One region of the Ideonella margarita genome, then DNA from elsewhere that is predicted to be linked to it. Evidence: predicted binding sites of a transcription regulator. Region 1 holds the regulator's gene; the other holds the start of a gene.
What was found. Region 1 encodes HrcA, which represses chaperone genes, less so after heat shock. Its sites were predicted from a motif close to TTAGCACTCNNNNNNNNNGAGTGCTAA; they were not measured.

Region 1 (10,272 bases):
GGCCCCAAGCGCCTGGAGCGCCTTCAGCGCACCTGGCCCACAGGCAAGTGGGTGACGCTGGCAGATCTGCCAGCCCATGGCCTTCCGGCACCGGTCGCCAAGCTGCTGCGCTGAGGCAGGCTTGGCCGCTCAGTGGTGTTTCAGCGGCCGTCCAGCTCGCGGTGACGAATCAGCGTTGCCACCGTGCCCGCGAAACGCGCCGCCAGCGTTTCAACCAGATAAGCCGAGCGATGTTGCCCGCCCGTGCAGCCAATGGCCACGGTCAGGTAGCTGCGGTGGTCGTCTTCATAGGCCGGCAGCCAGCGCCGTACAAACGCCTCGATCTGGCCGGCCATTTCCTCGACCTCGGGCTGCGCGCGCAGGTAGTCGGCCACGGGCGCATCCCGGCCGGTGAGCGGACGCAGCTCGCGCAGGTAGAACGGGTTCGGCAGCACGCGCACGTCGTACACCAGGTCGGCGTCCAGCGGCACGCCGTGCTTGAAGGCGAAGGACTCGAACACCAGCGTCAGGCGGCTGCCCGTGGCACCCACCAGGTCGCGGATCCACGACCGCAATTGCACTGGACGCAGCTGCGACGTGTCGAGCTCGGTCGAGCGTTCACGCAGGTCGGCCAGCAGGCTGCGCTCCAGTTCGATGGCGTCCACCAGCGCGCGGTGCGGGTCGGCGATGTCGCCGGGCTTGCTCAAGGGGTGTGGGCGTCGGGTTTCCGAGAAGCGTCGCACCAAGGCCGTGGTCGTGGCATTCAGGAAGATGCTGCGCACCAGCACGCCGTCAGCCTTGAGCTGGTCGAGCACCGGCAGCAGGTGCGGCAGTGAGCCAGCGGTGCGCACGTCCACCGCGATCGCCATGCGGCGTACGCCGTGCATGGTTTCCACGCGGATGAAGTCGCGCAGCAGCTCGGGCGGCAGGTTGTCGACGCAGAAGTAGCCGGCGTCTTCCAGCGCATGCAGCGCCACCGACTTGCCTGAACCGGAAATGCCGGTGACCAGCACCACCTCGCGGGTGTCTGGTGCCTGGGTGCCCTCGGGCGGCAACTCGCTCGTGTCAGTGCTGCTCATCGCGTGCGTCCGGTGGATTGCTTCCTGGTGCGCGGCGGGGTGGCGTCCACCTCTGCCAGCGCATGGTTGATCAGTTCCTGGGCGTGGGCCAGGCTGGTGCCGCTGCTGCGCTCGCCGCCCAGCATGCGGGCCACTTCGGCCACCCGGGCCTCGCCGGCCACCGGCGCGATCTGGCTCAGTGTCTGGCCGCCCTGGGTGGCCTTGGCAACCACGTAATGTCGATCGGCGCAGGCGGCCACCTGCGCCAGGTGGGTCACGGCCAGCACCTGGGCGCTGCGGCCCAGCGCCTTCATCTGGCGGCCCACGGCATCGGCCACGGTGCCGCCCACGCCGCTGTCGATTTCGTCAAAGATCAGCGTGGCAGGCGCCGGCTCATCGTCGCGTTGCGGGCCACGTGCCTGGGCGGTGCTCACGGCGATGGCCAGGGCCAGCCGCGACAGCTCACCGCCCGAGGCCACCTTGGCCAGGGGGCGCGGCGTGCTGCCCGCGTGGCCGGCCACCAGAAACTCAGCGCTCTCCAGGCCAAAGGCCTGCGGCTGCTCTTGCGCCACCAGGGTCACGTCAAAGCGGCCGCCGGCCATGCCCAGTTGCTGCATGGCGTCGGTCACGCGCTGCGCCAGCGGTTGTGCGGCCTTGCGGCGTGCGGCGCTCACGGCTTGTGCCAGGCTGCGCCACTGGGCCAGGGCCGCCGCCACCTTGCGTTCCAGACCGTCCAGATCGGCGGCTTCATCCAGCGCGCGCAGCGCGGCCTGCCATTCCTCCAGCAGTGTCGGCAAGTCTTCCGGTGAGCGCCGGAAGCGGCGGGCCAGGCCCATCCAGGTCGACATGCGGCCGTCGAGTTCGCCCAGCCGTTCGGGGTCCAGTTCGGTGCGGCTGACATAGGCCTGCAGGCTGTGCGCGGCGTCTTCAAGCTGGGCCTGGGCGCCGTGCAGGGCGGTGATGATGTCGGCCAGCCGGGTGTCGTAGGTGGCCACGTCATCCAGCGCGTTCAGGGCGCGGCTGACGCTGCGCATCGCGCTGCTGTCGTCATCGGCCACCTGGGCAGCGGCCTGGGCGGTGGCGTCCATCAACGCCTGGCGGTGCGACAGCCGTTCATGTTCTGCGTTCAGCTCCGGCCACTCGTCGCGTTTCGGGGCGAGCTTCTGCAACTCGCCCAGTTGCCACTGCAGGCGTTCACGTTCGCTGTCGAGCTCGGTCTGCCGTGCGCGGGCCTGCGCGAGTTGCTCAACGGCCTGCTGCCATGCGGCGTAGGCGGTGGCCATCGGCGTGGCGTCGATGCCGGCTTGCTCGTCGAGCAGCGCGCGCACCGAGGCGGGGCGGGTCAGGCCTTGCCAGGCGTGCTGGCCGTGGATGTCCACCAGGTGGTCGGCCACCTCGCGCAGCTGGCTGGCGGTGGCCGGGCTGCCGTTGATGTAGCCCCGGCTCTTGCCCTGGTTGTCCACCACGCGGCGCAGCAGCAGCTCGTCGCTGTCGTCAAAGCCGGCGGCCTCCAGCCAGCGTTTGAGTGAGCCGGGCCGGTCGAAGATGGCGGTGATCTCTGCCCGGGCCGCGCCCTCGCGCACCACATGGCTGTCTGCCCGTGCACCGAGCGCCAGCTGCAAGGCGTCGATCAGGATGGATTTGCCGGCGCCGGTTTCGCCGGTCAAGACGCAGAAGCCGGCGTCGATGTCGACGTCCAGCATGCTGACGATCACGAAGTCACGCAGGGTCAGGTGCTTGAGCATGTGGCCCTCAAAGGTCTGGCGTCAGACGACGCCTTCGTACCAACGAAGTTTGCGGCGCAGCGTGGCGTAGTAGCTCCAGCCGCGGGGATGGATGAACCGCACGCGCTGGGCCGAGCGGCGCAGGCGAACCTGGTCGCCATGCAGCAGGCTGGCCAGCCCGTGGGTGTCGAAATTGGCGCTGCTGTCCTTGCCGTTGACGATGGTGATCTGCACCTCTTGCGAGTCAGGCAGGACGATCGGCCGGTTGGACAAGGTGTGCGAGGCGATGGGCACCAGCACCCAGCCGCCGATCGACGGGTGCAGGATCGGCCCGCCGGCCGAGAGCGCATAGGCCGTGGAGCCGGTGGGCGATGCCACGATCAGGCCGTCGGCGCGCATGTTGGCGACGAACTCGCCGCCCACATCCACACGCAGCTCCACCATGCTGGAGGTGGCACCACGGCCCACCACCACGTCATTCAGGGCCAGGCCTTCGAAGATGGGTTGGCCATCGCGCCACACGCCGCCTTCGATCATGGAGCGCTGCTCTTCCTCGTAGTCGCCCTGCACGATGGGGCCGAGGGCTTCGGCCCAGTCGGCGGCACGCACGTCGGTGATGAAGCCCAGCCGGCCCTGATTGATGCCGACCAGCGGCACGTTGTAGCGGGCCAGCTCGCGGGCGATGCCGAGCATCGTGCCGTCACCACCTACCACCACCGCCAGGTCGCAGCGCTCGCCAATTTCAGCGGGCGTGAGCGCACCAAAGTCAGACCAGCCGGTGTTCAGGGCGGTGTCCCGGTCGACCGAGACTTCCAGGCCCTGGCGCGACAGGAACTGCGCGATGCTTTCAAGCTGCGGCCGAATGCCCTGTGCCTGGTATTTGCCGATCAGCGCGGCATGGCGGAAACGGGGCTGCGGGGAAGTGGTCATCGTGCCGGGAATTACACCACACGCCCCCGTGCTGCCCGCGTGGTCAGCCCGCATGTCCGTACAATGAAAAGCATGCTCGACGAGCGATCCCGATCCCTGTTGAAGACCTTGGTTGAACGCTATATCGCGGACGGCCAGCCCGTGGGTTCCCGAACCCTTTCCAAGGCCTCGGGGCTGGAGCTGTCGCCAGCCACCATCCGCAACGTGATGTCCGACCTCGAGGACCTCGGGTTGATCGTCAGCCCGCACACCTCGGCCGGGCGCGTGCCCACGGCCCGTGGCTACCGGCTGTTCGTTGACACCATGCTCACCGCCCGTCCGTTCGACGCGGCCAGCCTGGTCAGCGACGAAGCCGTGGCGCGGGGCCAGCTGCAGCCCGACCAGCCGCAGCGCGTGATTGCGCAGGCGGCGCAGCTGCTCTCGAACATGTCGAGCTTCGTTGGTGTCATCACCGCGCCGAAGAAGGCGGGCGTGTTCCACCACATTGAATTCCTGCGGCTGGGCGACAAGCGGGTGCTGGTGATTCTGGTGGCGCCGGATGGCGATGTGCAGAACCGCGTCATATTCACCGCCACCGACGTCACCCAGAGCGAGCTGGTGGAGGCCTCCAACTTCCTGAACGCGAACTACGCCGGCCTGAGCATCGACGAGGTGCGGGGCCGGCTGAAGAATGAAGTTGACGTGCTGCGCGTGGAAATCGCCAGCCTGATGCAGGCAGCGGTGCAGGCCGGCACGGATGCGCTGGCCGAGAACCAGGACCAGGTCATCGTCAGCGGTGAGCGCAACCTGCTCGGCGTGCAGGATTTTGGCAACGACATGGGATCACTGCGCAAGCTGTTTGATCTGTTCGAGCAGAAGACCCAGCTGATGCGCCTGCTGGACACCTCCAGCCGCGCCGAGGGCGTGCGCATCTTCATCGGTGGCGAAAGCCGCGTGGTGCCTTATGAAGAGCTGTCGGTGGTGTCGGCGCCCTACGAGGTGGACGGCCGCATCGTGGGGACGCTGGGCGTGATCGGCCCGACCCGCATGGCCTACGACCGCATGATCCAGATCGTCGACATCACGTCACGGCTGGTGGGCAACGCCCTGTCACAGCGCTGATCTTCGCGGCCACTTCGGCCAACATCTCATCGCGCAGCAGCGCGGGGCTGCGCCAAGGGAACGTTGGCAGATACAACACCGGGTGCAGCAGGCCGAACAAGCGGCACATCAGCCATTCGCCCAAGGCGCGGCGGGCATCACGCCCCAGGCTGTCGGCCGAGCCTGCGGCGGGCAGGCAGGCGTCCAGCAGGCTGCCCAGGTGTTCCAGCACGATCTTGCCCGGCGACGCTTCCAGATAGGGCGCCAGCCCCAGGCTTTCGCGGCTGCCTTCGTGGCCGGTCGTGAAGACCAGCAGGTAATGGTCGCGGTTGTTGAGCCAGTAGTCCACGAACCCGCCCAGCCAGGCGGTGAGCACCGCCACGGGCTCGGTGGCATTGGCGCTGGCGGCATTGGCACTGGCGGCAGCTTCCACCAGCAGGTCGTCCCAGATATGGCGCAGCAGGTGGTACTTGCTGGGGAAGTAGCGATACAGGGTCATCGGCGGCACGCCGGCCTCATTGGCCAGGCGGCGCATCGACAGAGCGTCATAACCTTCCGCCGCAAAGATGGCGTTGGCCAGCTTCAGGATGGTCTGGCGAAACTCCGCCTGATCGGCCAGAGAGCGGCGGCGGGTGCGTTTGATGGGCTCGGGGTGGGTGGCTGACATCGAAGGAGACGCTGCGCAGGTGTGGCTCATTGTGAACACGGCCCGCGCACAACAGGCGGCGTGCACGGGTAAGCACGTGGCCCGGCGTCGCGGCCGTGCCACACCTCGCACTTTTGTAGGATGGCAATTGAATAGTTTCTAGCGTGTGTGTACGCTTGTGACCAATCGGCAGGTAGTCGTAACTGATTCGGCGGGGACTTCTCGACACAGAGAGGCCCCGGGTGTTGATGCTGGCCGAGATCCGGCAGCGCTGCGCAGAATCGCAGGAGTCGTCGTTGAGTTTTTTGAAAAGCAGCACCGCCCCGGTGCTCGCCATGGATACCGCGCTACCTTTGATGCGCAATGCGCTTGAGCACGCCATGGCCTTGATCGACACCGTCGGGCCGTCCGAGGGTGACCCGTTTCATGTGGTCCAGCAACTGGAGCTGGTGGCTGATCTGCTCAGGCAGCAAGGCAGCGCGTCGATGCGCGAGGGGGCTGACCTGCTGAGCCATGCCCTGGTTGTGCCGCGGCATCAGCAAACCGAGTTGTGGCGCTACGGCCTGCTGATGACGCTGCAGCGCCTGGCGGGGCAATTGCCGGCCGACGACGTCAGCACGGACAACGTGAGGCCCGCGGTTCGCCATCCCTCTTCGACCACCGATGCAGCCCACACAGCCGCCTTCGGCATTGAGCGTGGCCTGACGCGTGCCTTCATGGCCGGCTCCGAAGGCATGCTGCTGGCCAGCCCGGACGGGCGCATTCACCACGCCAACCACACGGCAGAGCAGTTGCTGGGCTGGGCGCCGGGCGCCTTGAATGGCGTGTCACTGTGGAGCCTGATGACGGCCGACGTGCAGGTTCGGTGGCAGCCGGCGGGTGTTGATGCTCTAGCGGCAGGCGCATCGCACCCGCTGGTCGCCCGCAACGCGGTGATGCCGCTGAAGCGCGCCGATGGCTCCGTGCTGATGGCCTACGGCCTGGTGCAGCACCTGCCACCCCACGGGCAGGAGCCGGGCATGGTGTTCGCGAGTTTTCATGACCACACCGAGGCCATCGCCCAGCTGGAAGACCTGCGCCGTGCCGCGCTGCGGGCCGAGGCGGCGCAGCGGGCCGGGCAGGGCGCCTTGTCGCAGGTCAGCCATGAGCTGCGCACCCCGCTGCACGCGGTGCTGGCCTTCGCCAGCCTCGTCGAGAACCAGGTGACCGATGCCCGCCAGCGTGAGCACATGGCGCAGATTCTTCGGGCCGGCCGCCACATGCTGGCGCTGGCCAACGACCTGCTCGATGTGGCCCGCCTTGAAAGCGGCCACCTGCCCATCAAGCTGCAGCCCGTGAATGTGGCGCAGCAGGTGAGCCAGTGTTTCCAGATGCTGGGTCCGGCTGCCGAAGGGCACCCGCTGCTCATGTATGTGCCTGACACCGTCAGCGTGGTGGCCGATGGCACCCGGCTGAAGCAGGTTCTGCTCAACCTGCTGTCGAACGCGCTGCGCCACAACCGCGCGCCCGGCCATGTCGAGGTGCATGCCTGGCAAACCGGCGGGCGCTGCCGCATTGCCGTGAGCGACGCCGGCACCGGCTTGCCCGAAGGTGCCCAGGACAGACTCTTCCAGCCCTTCGCCCGCCTGCACAACAGCCACGACCAAGGCACCGGCCTGGGCCTGCACATCAGCCGTGAGCTGGTGCAGCGCATGGGCGGCGAGATCGGCGTCAACTCCGTCCCCGGCGAAGGTTGCTGTTTCTGGGTCGACCTGCCCATGCCCACCCCCCTGCATGCCTGATAATGCGCGGCTGTTCACGGAGGGCCGTTAGCTCAGTTGGTTAGAGCAGAGGACTCATAATCCTTTGGTCGTTGGTTCAAGTCCAACACGGCCTACCAAGTGAATAGAAGGGTTGCGGGGTGCCCACTGCGCGGCCACCCGCCGCCTCTCCTCCGCGAGGCTCATCACGGAGTCAGCCTGACCGATGCACCCGTGCTGGCGGTTCCCCCAAGTGCCCTCGGCACCCGGCCACTTCGTGCCAACTACCCCACCGTTTTCATCTCCGCCCAGCGTGACATGAGCCACACGGTGCCCAGTCCGGCCCTCAAAGCCAGCCAGCCCCGCTGTATTAGACTGCCGGGTTTTCCGTCTGGAGCCTGCCTTCGCCATGGCGCAAGACGCATCCCTCGCAAGCCTGAATGGTTCGGCCCTGGTGGGCCTGCTCAAGCAGCTTTCATTATTTGACGCCTCGGTGGCCGCCCCTTCCTTTGCCGACGGCATGAGCCGGTGGCTGGGCTGGACGGAAGCGGGCGCCTTGTTCGCCGCGCTTCATGGCGGGCTGGAGCCTGCGCCGGCCGGCACCAAGGTGCTGGATGCGGCGAAAGCGGCGCAGGCGGTGTCGCGCCTGCAGGCGGTGTTCGAGCAGTCGATCCGGGACGAGCCCTTGCTGCGCGGGGGGCAGAAGCCTGCCGGCCTGCGCGCCTTGCCGGCCTCGGCCGCCGTGCTGCGTCTGGATGACAGCGACGTGGCGCCGTATCGGCAGCGATATGCGGCCATCCAGCAGAACATGGACATGGCGCTGGACGGGCTGCGCAGCCAGCTGCGTGCCTCATTGGCGCACCGGGGCGGCGTGTCTGCCCGGCTGGCCGCGCTGGACGCGGTGATGGCGCAGGTGGCCGGCGCGCATGAGCGCCAGTTGCTGTCGATGATGCCGCTGCTGGTGGAGCGGCACTTCGACCGGCTGCGCAGTGCCGCAGCACGCAGTGAGGCTGCTGTTGAAGAAGCCCGATGGGGCGTGGTTTTTCGCCAGGACATGCAGCGCTTGCTGCACGCCGAACTGGCATTGCGGCTGATGCCGCTGCAGGGCCTGCTGGAGGCGCTGCAACACCCAGAACAACACACAGATGAACGACGCAAAGAAGAACAATCCTCCGGTGTCTGACACGCCATCCGCCCGCGCGCCCGTGGATGCCCGTCGCACCACGCGCTGGGCCTTGCTGGTGGCCTATGCCCTGGGCGCGCTGGTGGCCCTGTGGGTGTCGGCCGGCTACGTCAGGCAGCCGTTTGCGCTGGGCATGACGCTGCTGATCGTGGTGTTCTACAGCGTCGGCGCGCTGGAGCTGCGCCGCGCTTGGCAAGACACCGCCCGGCTCGACGGCGCCCTCGCGCTGGCGGCTGCACCAGTGCAAGACCTGGCCGCCTGGCTGGCAGCTGTGCCGGTCTCGCTGCGCCACGCCGTGCGCCTCCGGGTGGAAGGTGAACGCGTGGGCTTGCCCGGTCCGTCGATGACGCCGTTTCTGGTCGGCCTGCTGGTGCTGCTGGGCATGCTGGGCACCTTCCTGGGTATGGTGGCCACGCTGGGTGGCACGGGCGCTGCGCTTGAAGCCACGACCGATCTGAAGGCCATGCGTGACGCGCTGGCCGCGCCCGTCAAGGGCCTGGGTCTGGCCTTTGGTACCTCGGTGGTGGGTGTGGCCACCTCGGCCATGCTGGGTTTGATGTCGGCGCTGGTGCGGCGTGACCGCCAGCGCGCACAGGCCGCGCTGGACGCGGCGATTGCCACCACGCTGCGCCCGTTCGGCCGCGCCCATCAGCGTGAAGCGATGCTGGCGCTGATGCAGCAGCAGGCCGCGCAGATGCCTGAGCTGCTGGCCCAGATGCCCGCGCTGCTCAACCAGATGCAGACCGAGCTGCAGGGCATGACCCGGTCGTGGCTGGGTGAGATGCAGTCGCTGATGACGACGGTGCAATCGCAGGCCCGCCAATCGGCCGAGCAACTCGCGGCCGAGCAGGCCCGCTTCCATGCCCAGGCCGCTGACAGCTACCAGGCGCTGGCCGCATCGGTTGGCACGTCGCTGCAGGCCAGCCTGGGCGAAAGCGCCCGGCAGGTCAGCGCCACGCTGCAGCCGGTGGCTGAAGCCACGATGGCCGGCATCACCCGCGAAACCGCCGCGCTGCATGAGCGCATCGTCGAGCAGGTGGGCCGCCAGATCGAGGGCATTTCCACGCGCTTTGATGAACGCGCCGCAGCGCTGGTGGAACGGGTGGCCAGCAGCCACCTGGCGCTGCAGGCCGACCTGGTCGGCGCCGCCGACATCGTAGCCCGCGAAAGCGCCACGCTGCATGAGCGTGTGGCGGGCAGTGTGGGTGAGCAGCTGTCGGCGGTGGCCACTCGGCTGGATGCGGCGGTGGCCGGTGTATCCACCACCTGGCAAGGCGCGCTGGCCCAGCAAGAGCGCAACAGCGAACAGCTGCTGCAGCAGGTGCAACGTGTGCAGGCCGATGCCGGCGCGCATTTCGATCGCCAGTCGGGCGCCTTGCTGGGTGCCTTGGCGCAATCACACGAGCAACTGCAAACCGAGCTGGCCGCGCGCGACACCCAGCGCCTGGCCACCTGGCAGCAATCGCTGGAAACCATGGCCAGCTCGCTGCAACGCGAGTGGCAGCAAGCCGGTGCGGCCAGCCTGAGCCAGCAACAGCAGATCTGCCAGACGCTGGAAGCCACGGCACGCAGCATCACGGCCGAGGCACAAGCCCATGCGCGAGGCACCATCAGCGAGGTGTCGCGCCTGGTGACGCTGGCCGCTGAAGCCCCGCGCGCCGCCGCCGAAGTGGTGGCCGAGCTGCGCGAGAAATTGTCAGACAGCATGGTGCGTGACCAGGCCATGCTGGAAGAGCGCAACCGCTTGATGGGCACCTTGTCGACCCTGCTTGACGCCGTGCAGCGCGCCTCCACCGAGCAACGCCAGGCGATCGATGCGCTGGTGCAGTCGACGACGGACGGCCTGGCGCTGGCCACCACCCGTTTCGCCAGCCAGGTCGATGCCGAGGCCACGCGCCTCGACAACGTGGCCGCGCAGCTGGCCGGCAGCGCC
Region 2 (10,272 bases), on a different contig from region 1:
GAGATTCCCGGGCGACCTAACTCAAGGATTTTACAATGCTCCATGACCGAATCATCCAGACCCGGCGCTAACGCGCTGTCAGACAGTGCGAAAACTGCCCTTGGCTGGGCACATACCGCCCGTTTTCTGACCACCGCCAGCCAGTTGGTGCACCTGCCAGAGGGCGACCTCGGCGAGATCGCCTTCGTCGGCCGAAGCAACGCCGGCAAGTCCACCGCGATCAATACCCTGGCGCAGCGTAGGCAATTGGCATTCGCTTCCAAGACACCCGGCCGCACGCAGCACATCAACCTGTTCGCGATGGGTCCGAAGGACGCGCCCGACACCTACCTGGCCGACTTGCCCGGCTACGGTTTCGCCTCTGTGGAGCGCAGTGCGAAGCTGCGCTGGCAGAAGGTGATGGCCGACTATCTGGAGGTGCGTCGCAACCTGCACGGCGTGGTGCTGATGGTGGACAGCCGCCTGGGCTTCACCCCGCTCGACAAGCAGTTGCTGGAGTTCATCGCGCCCCGCGTGGGCACGGGTGAAGTCAAGCTGCTGGTGCTGCTGACCAAGGCCGACAAGCTCAACAAGCGCGAGCAGGCCGCGTCGCTGGCCAGCGCGCAGGAAGTGCTGGCTGACTTGGCAACGGACGCCTCGGACCTCGGCATGCTGTTGTTTTCCGGCCCCAAACAGGTGGGCGTGGCCGACCTGGCTGAAACGCTGTACGGCTGGACCCATGCGCACAACGCCGCGGCAGCGGCTGCCGTGGCCGCCGTGACAACGGGTGACGTTGCCGGTGATACAACGGCATCGCCTGCCGCAGCAGCGACCGACCTGCCGGCCGACCCCGCCGAGCCCCTGTCGCCAGTTTGACGGCCAGCATGGCGGCGCCACCGCATACTGCGGTGAGCCAAGGAGCCGCCATGCCACTGTCTTCCAGCCGCCATCTGCTGCCCTCGCAAGGGGTGCAGCTGCAATTGCACCAGTCGGGCGCGCCGGGTTCTCCGCGCGTCCTGCTGCTGCACGGATTCCCCGAGGCCGCGTTCATCTGGCAGCCGCTGATGACGGCGCTGGCCGATGAGGCCCATGTGCTGGCGCCCGACCAGCGCGGCTACGGCGCGTCCGATGCGCCAGACGGTGCGGCGGCCTACCGGGCCCGCACCCTGGTGGCGGACATCGCCGAGCTGATTGAAACAACGGGCGGCCCCGTCGACTTGCTGGTGGCCCACGACTGGGGTGGTGCGGTGGCCTGGAACCTGGCCGCGGCTTGCCCGCAGTTGCTGCGGCGCCTGCTCATCATCAATTCGCCGCACCCCGCGCTGTTCCTTCAGGCCCTGCGGGACGACCCGGCGCAGCAGGCCGCCAGCGCCTACATGAACATGCTGTGCGAGGCCGATGCCGCCACGCGTTTGTCAGCCGATGATTTCGCACCGATGTGGCAGTTCTTCGAGGCCATGAGCCCGGCTGCTTCAGGCGACGACGGCTGGCTGACGCCGGCGATGCGCGCGCAGTACCGGGCGGTATGGGCGCGCGGTCTCGATCCGCAGCTCAACTGGTACCGGGCATCGCCTTTGCGACCGCCCCTGGGTGTGACGGATGCGATCCATCAACTGAGCCTGCCCGCCAGCATGACGCATGTGCCCGTGCCTGTGCGGGTGCTGTGGGGCGAGGCCGATCGTGCACTGCCACCCAGCTTGCTGGACGGCCTGGCCGAGCATGTGCCCGACCTGCGCGTGACCCGTGTGCCCGACGCCAGCCACTGGCTGATCCACGAGCAGCCCGCGCTGGTGCTGGCTGCCGTGCGCGAGGAGCTCGCCGCGCTCAAGGCCGGCCGATGAACAGCGCGAGGCCGGTTTCGCCGCGAGGCGCCCAGGTCACGCCCAGGTACATCGGGCCGATGCCGGTATCTGCGCCCATGTAGAGGCTGCCGCCGGCGCGCAGGCCGTTCAGGGTGATGGCGCGGCGGTCAGCCCAGGCGTTGCCGGCCTCCAGCGTGGCGCCCACGAAGAAGCCGCGCGCAAAGACCGGTGGATCGGCCAGGCGGCGGTACCAGCCCACCCGGCCCAGCAGCACGGCGTTGCCGGTCAACTGGCCGCTTTGGTACCCCGACAGCTGCTGGAAGCCACCGAGCTGGTACTGGCCCCCCAAGGTGTCCTGGCTGGCGTCGGCGGCCTTGACCTGGCCATAGACGCTGAAGGTGTGGCGACCGACGCTGGTGACGGCCTGGCCCTCGAACTCCACCCGTGTCAGGTTCTCGGACACCACCTGGTGGCGGCGGCCGTATTGCAGTTCGCTGGTCACGCGGTAGCCCCGCTGCGGGAAGTTGGCGAAGTCGAGCTGGTCTACCACCATGCGGGCGCGCACGGCGGTTTCGCGCCACACGGCGGCACTTTGCGGGCCGGCGTAGTCGGCTGACAGGATCAGCGGGCTGGTGCGGCCGATGGCTTGCACCAGGCCCATGCGCAGCTCACCCAGGTTGCCCCAGGGCTGGCCGAGGTCAATGCCGACGCGGCTTTCGGTGCGGCGCACCTGGCCCAGCTCGGTGTCCGTCTCGTTGAGGAACAAGGTCTGGCGACGCCGCTGCGCCTGGGCATAGGTCGAGATGAACCAGTCGTCCGAGATGCCGAGCTTCCAGTTCAGCGGGTGATACAGCTCGGTGAAGATGGTCGGTACCTCGCCGATCTGGATGCGGTTGCGCCATTCGGTGCCAGCTGGCGTGAGCCAATGTCGGTTGTGGCTGATCTTCACGTTGAAGGCGCTGCGGGCGGAGAAGTCGGTGGACAGATCCAGCCCCACGCGCAGGTAATTCGGCCCCCAGGGCTTGTCCTCCAGCTCGAACTGCAGCGTCTCGCCTTCCGGCGCGCTGTAGAGGTGGTAATCGACCCGCAGGTAGTCGTTGCTCGCGGCCAGGTTGTAGGCGTCGCGTGCGGCCTTCTGTGAGTCAAAAGGCTGGCCGGGTTTGCTCAGCAACTGGACTTCGAAACGCGCCGGGTTGGTCAGCTCGGAGCCTTCAAACACCACCCGCTGGATGACAGGCGCAGCCGGCTCGTTCGGGCGGCGTGCCAGGCGCCAGCCGGCGTAGTCTTCCGGCGGCAGGGCCAACTCTGCAAGGCGGGAGATTTGCTGCAGGGCGTGGGCTTCGCCCAGGCTGATCAGATCACGGGTGCGTTCGAAATCGCCCGAGGTGAGCGTGCCGAGATCGGGCGCAATCAGGATGTCGGTCGGCAGCAGCGTCGCGAGGCTGCGCCGCACGTTCTGCTCCGTCAGGATGTTGATCATCTGGGCCGTCAGGCCGATCGCCGAATTCAGCGTGTCGCGACCCGCCAGCGGCGTGCCGATGTTGACCACGATCACGATGTGCGCGCCCATGGCCCGGGCCACGTCAATCGGCACGTTGTTCACCAGGCCGCCGTCACCCAGCACCCGGCCTTCGATTTCGGTGGACGGGAACACGCCCGGCACGCTCATGCTGGAGCGCAGCGACATGGCCAGATCACCATGGTCCATCACCACCGCCTCACCGCTTTCCATGTCGGTGGCCACGGCGCGGAAGGGAATGGGCAGGCGGTCGAACTGCTCGGTGGTGCGCACCGGCAGGGTGTAGCGGCGCAGCAGGGTTTCGAGACCCCGGCTGGAGACGGCGGCCTGCGGCGCACGGAACTCGCCGTCGCGGTAACCCATCTCGATCGCGCTGGCGATCTCGAAGTCTTCTTCCTTGCGGCGCTGCGACATCTGCTGGCGGTTCACCCGGGTGGCGAACAGCCGGTTCCAGTCGACCTTCAGCAGCTCACGCTCGATCTCGTCGGCGGGCATGCCGCTGGCGTACAGCCCGCCAATGATGGCGCCCATCGACGTGCCCGCGATCACGTCGATCGGCACATGCGCCGCCTCCAGCACCTTCAGCACGCCCACATGGGCCAGGCCGCGTGCACCACCGCCAGACAGCACCAGGCCGACCCGCGGGCGGGGCAGCGCCATGGGGACAGGGGTGCCGGTGGGTGGGGTGACCGACTGCGGCGTCGGCTTCGGCTCAGGGGTGTCGGGCGCGGTGGCTGCGCTTGCGCTGGGCAAGCTTGCGGCCAGGGCGCTGGCATCGGTGAGCAGGAGAGCCAGAGCGGCGAGCAGGCTGGAGAGGGCAAATCGCATGTGCGGATTGTGACGGCGGGCCATGACAAACGAAAAAAAAGGGAGCCCTTGCGGGCCCCCTTCGTGCTCAGTCGCAAAAAGCGCTGTGCAGGACTTACATGTCCATGCCCATGCCGCCCATGCCACCCATGCCGCCACCCGGCATGGCCGGAGCGTCATCCTTGGGGGACTCGGACACCATGCACTCGGTCGTCAGCATCAGCGACGACACCGAAGCGGCGTTCTGCAGGGCGGTGCGGGTGACCTTCGTCGGGTCCAGGATGCCCATGTCGATCATGTCGCCATAGGTGTCGTTGGCGGCGTTGAAGCCGTAGTTGCCCGAACCAGCCAGCACGGCATTGACCACCACGCTCGGCTCACCACCGGCGTTGTAGACGATTTCGCGCAGCGGAGCTTCGATGGCCTTCAGGACCAGCTTGATGCCGGCGTCCTGGTCGGCGTTGTCGCCCTTGATGGTGCCGGCAGCCTGGCGTGCACGCAGCAGAGCCACGCCACCACCAGCCACGATGCCTTCTTCAACGGCAGCACGGGTAGCGTGCAGCGCGTCTTCGACACGGGCCTTCTTTTCCTTCATTTCGACTTCGGTGGCAGCGCCGACCTTGATCACGGCCACGCCGCCAGCCAGCTTGGCCACGCGCTCTTGCAGCTTTTCGCGGTCGTAGTCGGAGGTGGCTTCCTCGATCTGGATGCGGATCTGCTTCACGCGGGCTTCGATGTCGGCAGCTTCACCAGCGCCATCGATGATGGTGGTGTTTTCCTTGCCCACTTCGACGCGCTTGGCCTGGCCCAGGTCAGCCAGCGTCACCTTCTCGAGGGACAGGCCGACTTCTTCAGCGATGACCTTGCCGCCCGTCAGGATGGCGATGTCTTCCAGCATGGCCTTGCGGCGATCGCCGAAGCCAGGGGCCTTCACGGCGACAACCTTCAGGATGCCGCGGATCGTGTTGACCACCAGGGTGGCCAGCGCTTCGCCGTCAACTTCTTCAGCGATGATCAGCAGCGGACGGCCAGCCTTGGCGACGGCTTCCAGCACCGGCAGCAGGTCACGGATGTTGCTGATCTTCTTGTCGAACAGCAGGACAAACGGGTTGTCCAGCAGGGCGACTTGCTTTTCAGGGTTGTTGATGAAGTACGGCGACAGGTAGCCGCGGTCGAACTGCATGCCTTCGACGACGTCGAGTTCGTTGTTCAGGCTCTTGCCGTCTTCAACGGTGATGACGCCTTCCTTGCCCACCTTGTCCATCGCGGATGCGATGATTTCGCCGATGGATTCGTCAGAGTTGGCCGAGATGGTGCCGACTTGAGCGATTTCCTTGGAGGTGGTGGTGGCCTTCGAAGCCTTCTTCAGCTCGACGATCAGGGCTTGCACAGCCTTGTCGATGCCGCGCTTCAGGTCCATCGGGTTCATGCCGGCGGCCACGTACTTCATGCCTTCGCGCACGATGGACTGAGCCAGCACGGTGGCGGTGGTGGTGCCGTCACCGGCGTTGTCGCTGGTCTTGGAAGCAACTTCCTTGACCATCTGCGCGCCCATGTTCTGGAGCTTGTCCTTCAGCTCGATTTCCTTGGCCACGGACACACCGTCCTTGGTCACGGTGGGGGCGCCGAACGAGCGCTCGAGCACCACGTTGCGACCCTTGGGGCCCAGGGTGACCTTGACCGCGTTGGCCAGGATGTTCACGCCTTCAACCATGCGAGCACGTGCTTCGCCGCCGAAGATGACGTCTTTTGCTGCCATGTTCAATTCTCCGAATTCAGTTCAATGAGGTGGGTGATGGGGGCAGATTACTTCTGCACCACGGCGAAGAGGTCTTCCTCGCGCATCACCAGCAGTTCTTCGCCGTCAACCTTGACGGATTGGCCGCTGTACTTGCCAAACAGCACGCGGTCGCCGACGGCCACGTTCAGGGCAACGAAGTCGCCCTTGTCGTTGCGCTTGCCCGGGCCGACGGCCAGGACTTCGCCCTGGTCCGGCTTCTCAGCGGCGTTGTCCGGGATGATGATGCCCAGGGCGGTCTTGGTTTCTTGTTCCAGGCGCTTGACGATCACGCGGTCGTGCAGAGGACGAAGTTTCATGGCATCTCCAGAAAATGTTGCGATGGGACTCAAGGTGGGCACCTGCACCGGAGTGCGGATGCCAGTTCACAACCGGCGGCTCGGAAAATCGGCTGAGGCCGGGCCCGAACGGTCGACAAGCTGCCGAACCGGTTGTTAGCACTCGGCTAACTTGAGTGCTAACAAGGATTATAGGGACGGTCGGCTGGCTTTCAAGGGGTCCACGGAGCGCGTCCGTGAAATGCCCCGCTCAGTCGTCGATGTCTTCGACGCTGGGCTTGGCTTCAACGCGGTAGGCCTCGCTGGCCCATGCGCCAAAGTCATGGCCCTGGCAGCGGGCGCTGCAAAAGGGCCGGTACTGGTTGCTGGCGCTGTAGAGCGTCATGGCGCCGCAACCTGGGCAGCGCACTTCGATCGCACGGCCTTCGGCCGGTTGTGACGGGGTGGTCATGGGACAGGGAAGGCGGAAAGGCGGGTGTTCAGATGGCCGCTGGCGCGATCGCTCAGGAGCACAGCGCCAGATCGAACGGGGTGTCGGAGCCGCAGGGGCGCAGGCGGCCTTCGGCATCAGCCTTCATCAGCCGCACGGTCACCATCAAGCGGTGGCCGGTGATTTCAGGCACCAGTTCCAGGGTTTCATCGATGCGCAGACGCAGCAGCTGGTAGGTGCGGCCCTGGGGCAGACTTTGCTGGTAATTGCCACCGGCGGCCAGCACCTTGTGCGGCACGCCGCTGTCACGCAGCAGGTTGAGCAGCACGCGCAGGGCTTCGGCCAACGGCCACAGCGTGGCGATCCAGCGGCCGAGGTCGTCCTGGCGGCGCCCTGCGGGCAGTTGTTGCCACGCGAAATACGCCGGCAGGTCGAACTCGCAGGTGCCGCCCGGGATGCTGATGCGGCTGCGTATGCTCATCAGCCAGTCGTTCGTGGTCAGCGTGTGGCCGGCCTTGCCGGAGAGCTGGTTCAGGCCGCTGAAGGCGTGGTCGATGCGCCCGATGACTTCATCGAGGGCCGCTTCGGAGATGTTCGGATTGCCGCGGTAACTCAGCAGCTGGGCCTTGTGGCGTTCCAGCTCCTTCAGCAGATCAGACTTCAGGTCAGCACGCGACGCCACGTCCATGATCTCGAAGATCGTGGCCAGCGCGAAGTGATGGTCTACCGCGTCTTCCCGGGGCGTCAGGGTCTGCAGGCGCTCGAACAGGTGCTCGAGGCGCAGCATCGTGCGGATGCCTTCGTTGAACGGGTATTCGTAGAGGACCAAGGTGGGCTTTCCTGGCAGGTGCAGCAACGATTGTTTCACACCCTTGCCGTGATTCAGTCAAATCGCGGCCAATTGGCCCAGACTTCGGCAACGGCACGCTTCAAATCCGGCAGCGACAGTTCCTCATTGCGGATCACGTCGTCGGCGATGGCCAGCCGCTGTGCCCGGGTGGCTTGTTGCGCCATCACCCGCTGCACTGCGTCTGCGGGCCAGCCGCTCCGGCTTTGAACCCGCTCGATCTGCCGCTCTTCGCTGCAATCCACCACGAGGATGCGATCAACGCGCTCGCGCCAGCCTTTGGACTCGGCCAGCAGCGGCACATCAAACACCACCACCTGACCGTGCCCGGCCAATGCGGCCCGGGCTTCGGTCTGTTCGCGGATCATCGGGTGCAAGATCGCTTCCAGGCGCTGCTTGGCAGCGGGGTCGTGGAAGACGATCTCTCGCATCCGGGGGCGGTCCAGCGCGCCGTCGGGTGTTTGCACCTCTGGTCCGAAGGCGGCCACGATGGCGGGCATCGCGGCTCCGCCCGGCAGGGTCAGTTCACGCGCGATGGCGTCCGTATCGACCAGGTGGGCGCCGAGCTCGACGAGCATGGCGGCGACGGTGGATTTGCCACTGCCGATGCCGCCGGTCAGCCCGATGCGCAGGTTCACTGCCCGATCCAGCCCAGCACCCGGGCGGTGCCCGCCAGCATCACCACCACCCCGCCACCGGCCAGGAACGGGCCGAAGGGCACATACCGGCCCTGGCGCAGACCGCCCGTGAGCTTGAGCCCGATGCCGACGATGGCACCCAGCACGGACGACATCAGCACGATTGGCAGGATGGCCTGCCAGCCCAGCCAGGCGCCGAGCGCGGCCAGCAACTTGAAGTCGCCGTACCCCATGCCTTCCTTGCCCGTGGCCAGCTTGAAGAACCAGTACACCGACCACAGCGACAGGTAGCCCACGACCGCGCCCCACAAGGCCGTGGACAGCGGCAGCGTCCAGCCCAGGCAGGCGGCCACGAGACCGGCCCACAGCAGCGGCAGCGTCAGGGAGTCGGGCAGCAGGGTGGTGTCCCAGTCGATGGCGGTGAGCGCCACCAGCACCGCCAGCACGCCGCACCAGGCCAGCGTGACAGGCTCGGGGCCGAACCGCCAGGCGGCGGCGGCGAACAGACCGGACGTCAGCAATTCGATGAAGGGGTAGCGCGCCGAAATGCGCGTCTTGCAGGCCGAGCAGCGCCCGCGCAGCCAGAGCCAGCTCAGCACCGGCACGTTTTCATACCAGCGGATGCGGTGGCCGCAGGACGGGCAGGTGGATGCCGGCTTGGACAGCGTCATCGGCCCCAGCGCCTCCAGTTCGGCCTGGACCTGGGTGGCCGTGGCCGCCAGCGGCTTGGGTGCGGCCTTGCCGAAGGTGCGTTGCCAGGAGTCGGCGTCGCCGATCTGCAGGCCGGCATCAGCCCACCACTGCCGCTCCATCATGCGCGGCAGGCGGTGGATCACCACATTCAGAAAGCTGCCGACACACAGGCCGAACAACGCCATCACGACGGGGGACAACCACACCGCCAACATCTCGGGAGCAAACATCAGCTGAACTCAGACCACAGCGCCGAGCTTGAAGATAGGCAGGTACATCGCGACAACGATGCCGCCGATCAAGGTGCCCAGGAAGACGATGATGACCGGCTCCAGCAGGCTGGACAGGCCCTTCACGGCCTCATCCACTTCTTCCTCGAAGAACTCGGCCGCGCGGGCCAGCATGTCGTCAAGCGCACCCGATTCTTCACCGATGGCGGCCATCTGCAACACCATGTTCGGGAACACGCCGGTGGTGCTCATGGCGGCAGTCAGCGCCGTGCCCGACGCCACGTCGCGCTGGATCTGCTCGGTGGCTGCGGCATACACCGCATTGCCGGCGGTGCCGCCGACCGAATCAAGCGCCTCCACCAGCGGCACACCGGCCGCGAACATGGTGGACAGCGTGCGCGTCCAGCGGGCGATGACGGCCTTGCGGATCAGGTCGCCGAAGATCGGCATGCGCAGGAACAACCGGTCCATCGCGACCTGCATCTTTTCGGAGCGCTTCCAGGTCTGCAGGAACATGTAGCCGCCGCCGAAGATGGCGCCGAAGATGGCCCACCAGTAGGCGACGAAGACCTTGCTCATCGCGATCACGAACAGCGTGGGGGCCGGCAGTTCGGCGCCGAAGCCCTTGAACACCGACTCGAACGACGGGATCACGAAGATCATGATGATCGTCACGACGATGAAGGCCACCACCAGCACCGAGATCGGGTAGATCAAGGCCGACTTGACCTTCTGCTTGATGGCAAGCGTCTTCTCCTGGTAGAGCGCCAGGCGGGCCAGCAGCTCTTCCAGAATACCCCCGGCCTCACCGGCTTCCACCAGATTGCAATACAGCGAATCGAAGTACAGCGGGTGACGGCGGAACGCCGAGGACAAGTTCGTGCCGGTCTCCACGTCGCCGCGAATTTCGAGCAGCAGGCGTGTCAGGCGCGGGTTCGTGCTGCCGCGGGCCACGATGTCAAAGGCCTGCAGCAGGGGCACGCCAGCCTTCATCATCGTCGACAGCTGACGCGTGAAGATGGCGATGTCCTTGGCGCCGATCGAGCGGCCGCCACTGACGCGGCGCTTCTTGATCTTGTTGACCAGGATGCCCTGGCGACGCAGGCTGGCGCTGACAGCGGCCTCACCACCAGCACGCAGCTCACCGCGAACGATCTTGCCGTTGCGGTCTTTGCCTTCCCATTCGAAGGTTGCTTCCTTGATGTTCTTCGCCGCTGCTGTTGCCATTGCGTCTCCGGTCGGTACCGGGGG

Region 2: a site for HrcA is predicted at 6,340-6,366, ahead of AACH00_RS00935 (co-chaperone GroES). Genes of this name have one in related genera too.

Annotation. Positions count from the first base shown of each region.
Region 1 is NZ_JBBUTI010000002.1:76,375-86,646, reverse strand. It holds gene mutY (A/G-specific adenine glycosylase) at 1-114, shown strand, start outside; gene rapZ (RNase adapter RapZ) at 141-1,058, opposite strand; gene recN (DNA repair protein RecN) at 1,055-2,782, opposite strand; gene AACH00_RS03335 (NAD kinase) at 2,804-3,691, opposite strand; gene hrcA (heat-inducible transcriptional repressor HrcA) at 3,764-4,792, shown strand; gene AACH00_RS03325 (TetR/AcrR family transcriptional regulator) at 4,752-5,438, opposite strand; gene AACH00_RS03320 (sensor histidine kinase) at 5,714-7,198, shown strand; tRNA gene AACH00_RS03315 (tRNA-Ile) at 7,220-7,296, shown strand; gene AACH00_RS03310 (DUF3348 family protein) at 7,566-8,339, shown strand; gene AACH00_RS03305 (DUF802 domain-containing protein) at 8,332-10,272, shown strand, end outside.
Region 2 is NZ_JBBUTI010000001.1:196,733-207,004, forward strand. It holds gene yihA (ribosome biogenesis GTP-binding protein YihA/YsxC) at 43-855, shown strand; gene AACH00_RS00920 (alpha/beta fold hydrolase) at 906-1,820, shown strand; gene AACH00_RS00925 (patatin-like phospholipase family protein) at 1,804-4,128, opposite strand; gene groL (chaperonin GroEL) at 4,223-5,866, opposite strand; gene AACH00_RS00935 (co-chaperone GroES) at 5,914-6,204, opposite strand; gene AACH00_RS00940 (DNA gyrase inhibitor YacG) at 6,434-6,634, opposite strand; gene zapD (cell division protein ZapD) at 6,687-7,442, opposite strand; gene coaE (dephospho-CoA kinase) at 7,496-8,098, opposite strand; gene AACH00_RS00955 (prepilin peptidase) at 8,095-9,021, opposite strand; gene AACH00_RS00960 (type II secretion system F family protein) at 9,031-10,248, opposite strand.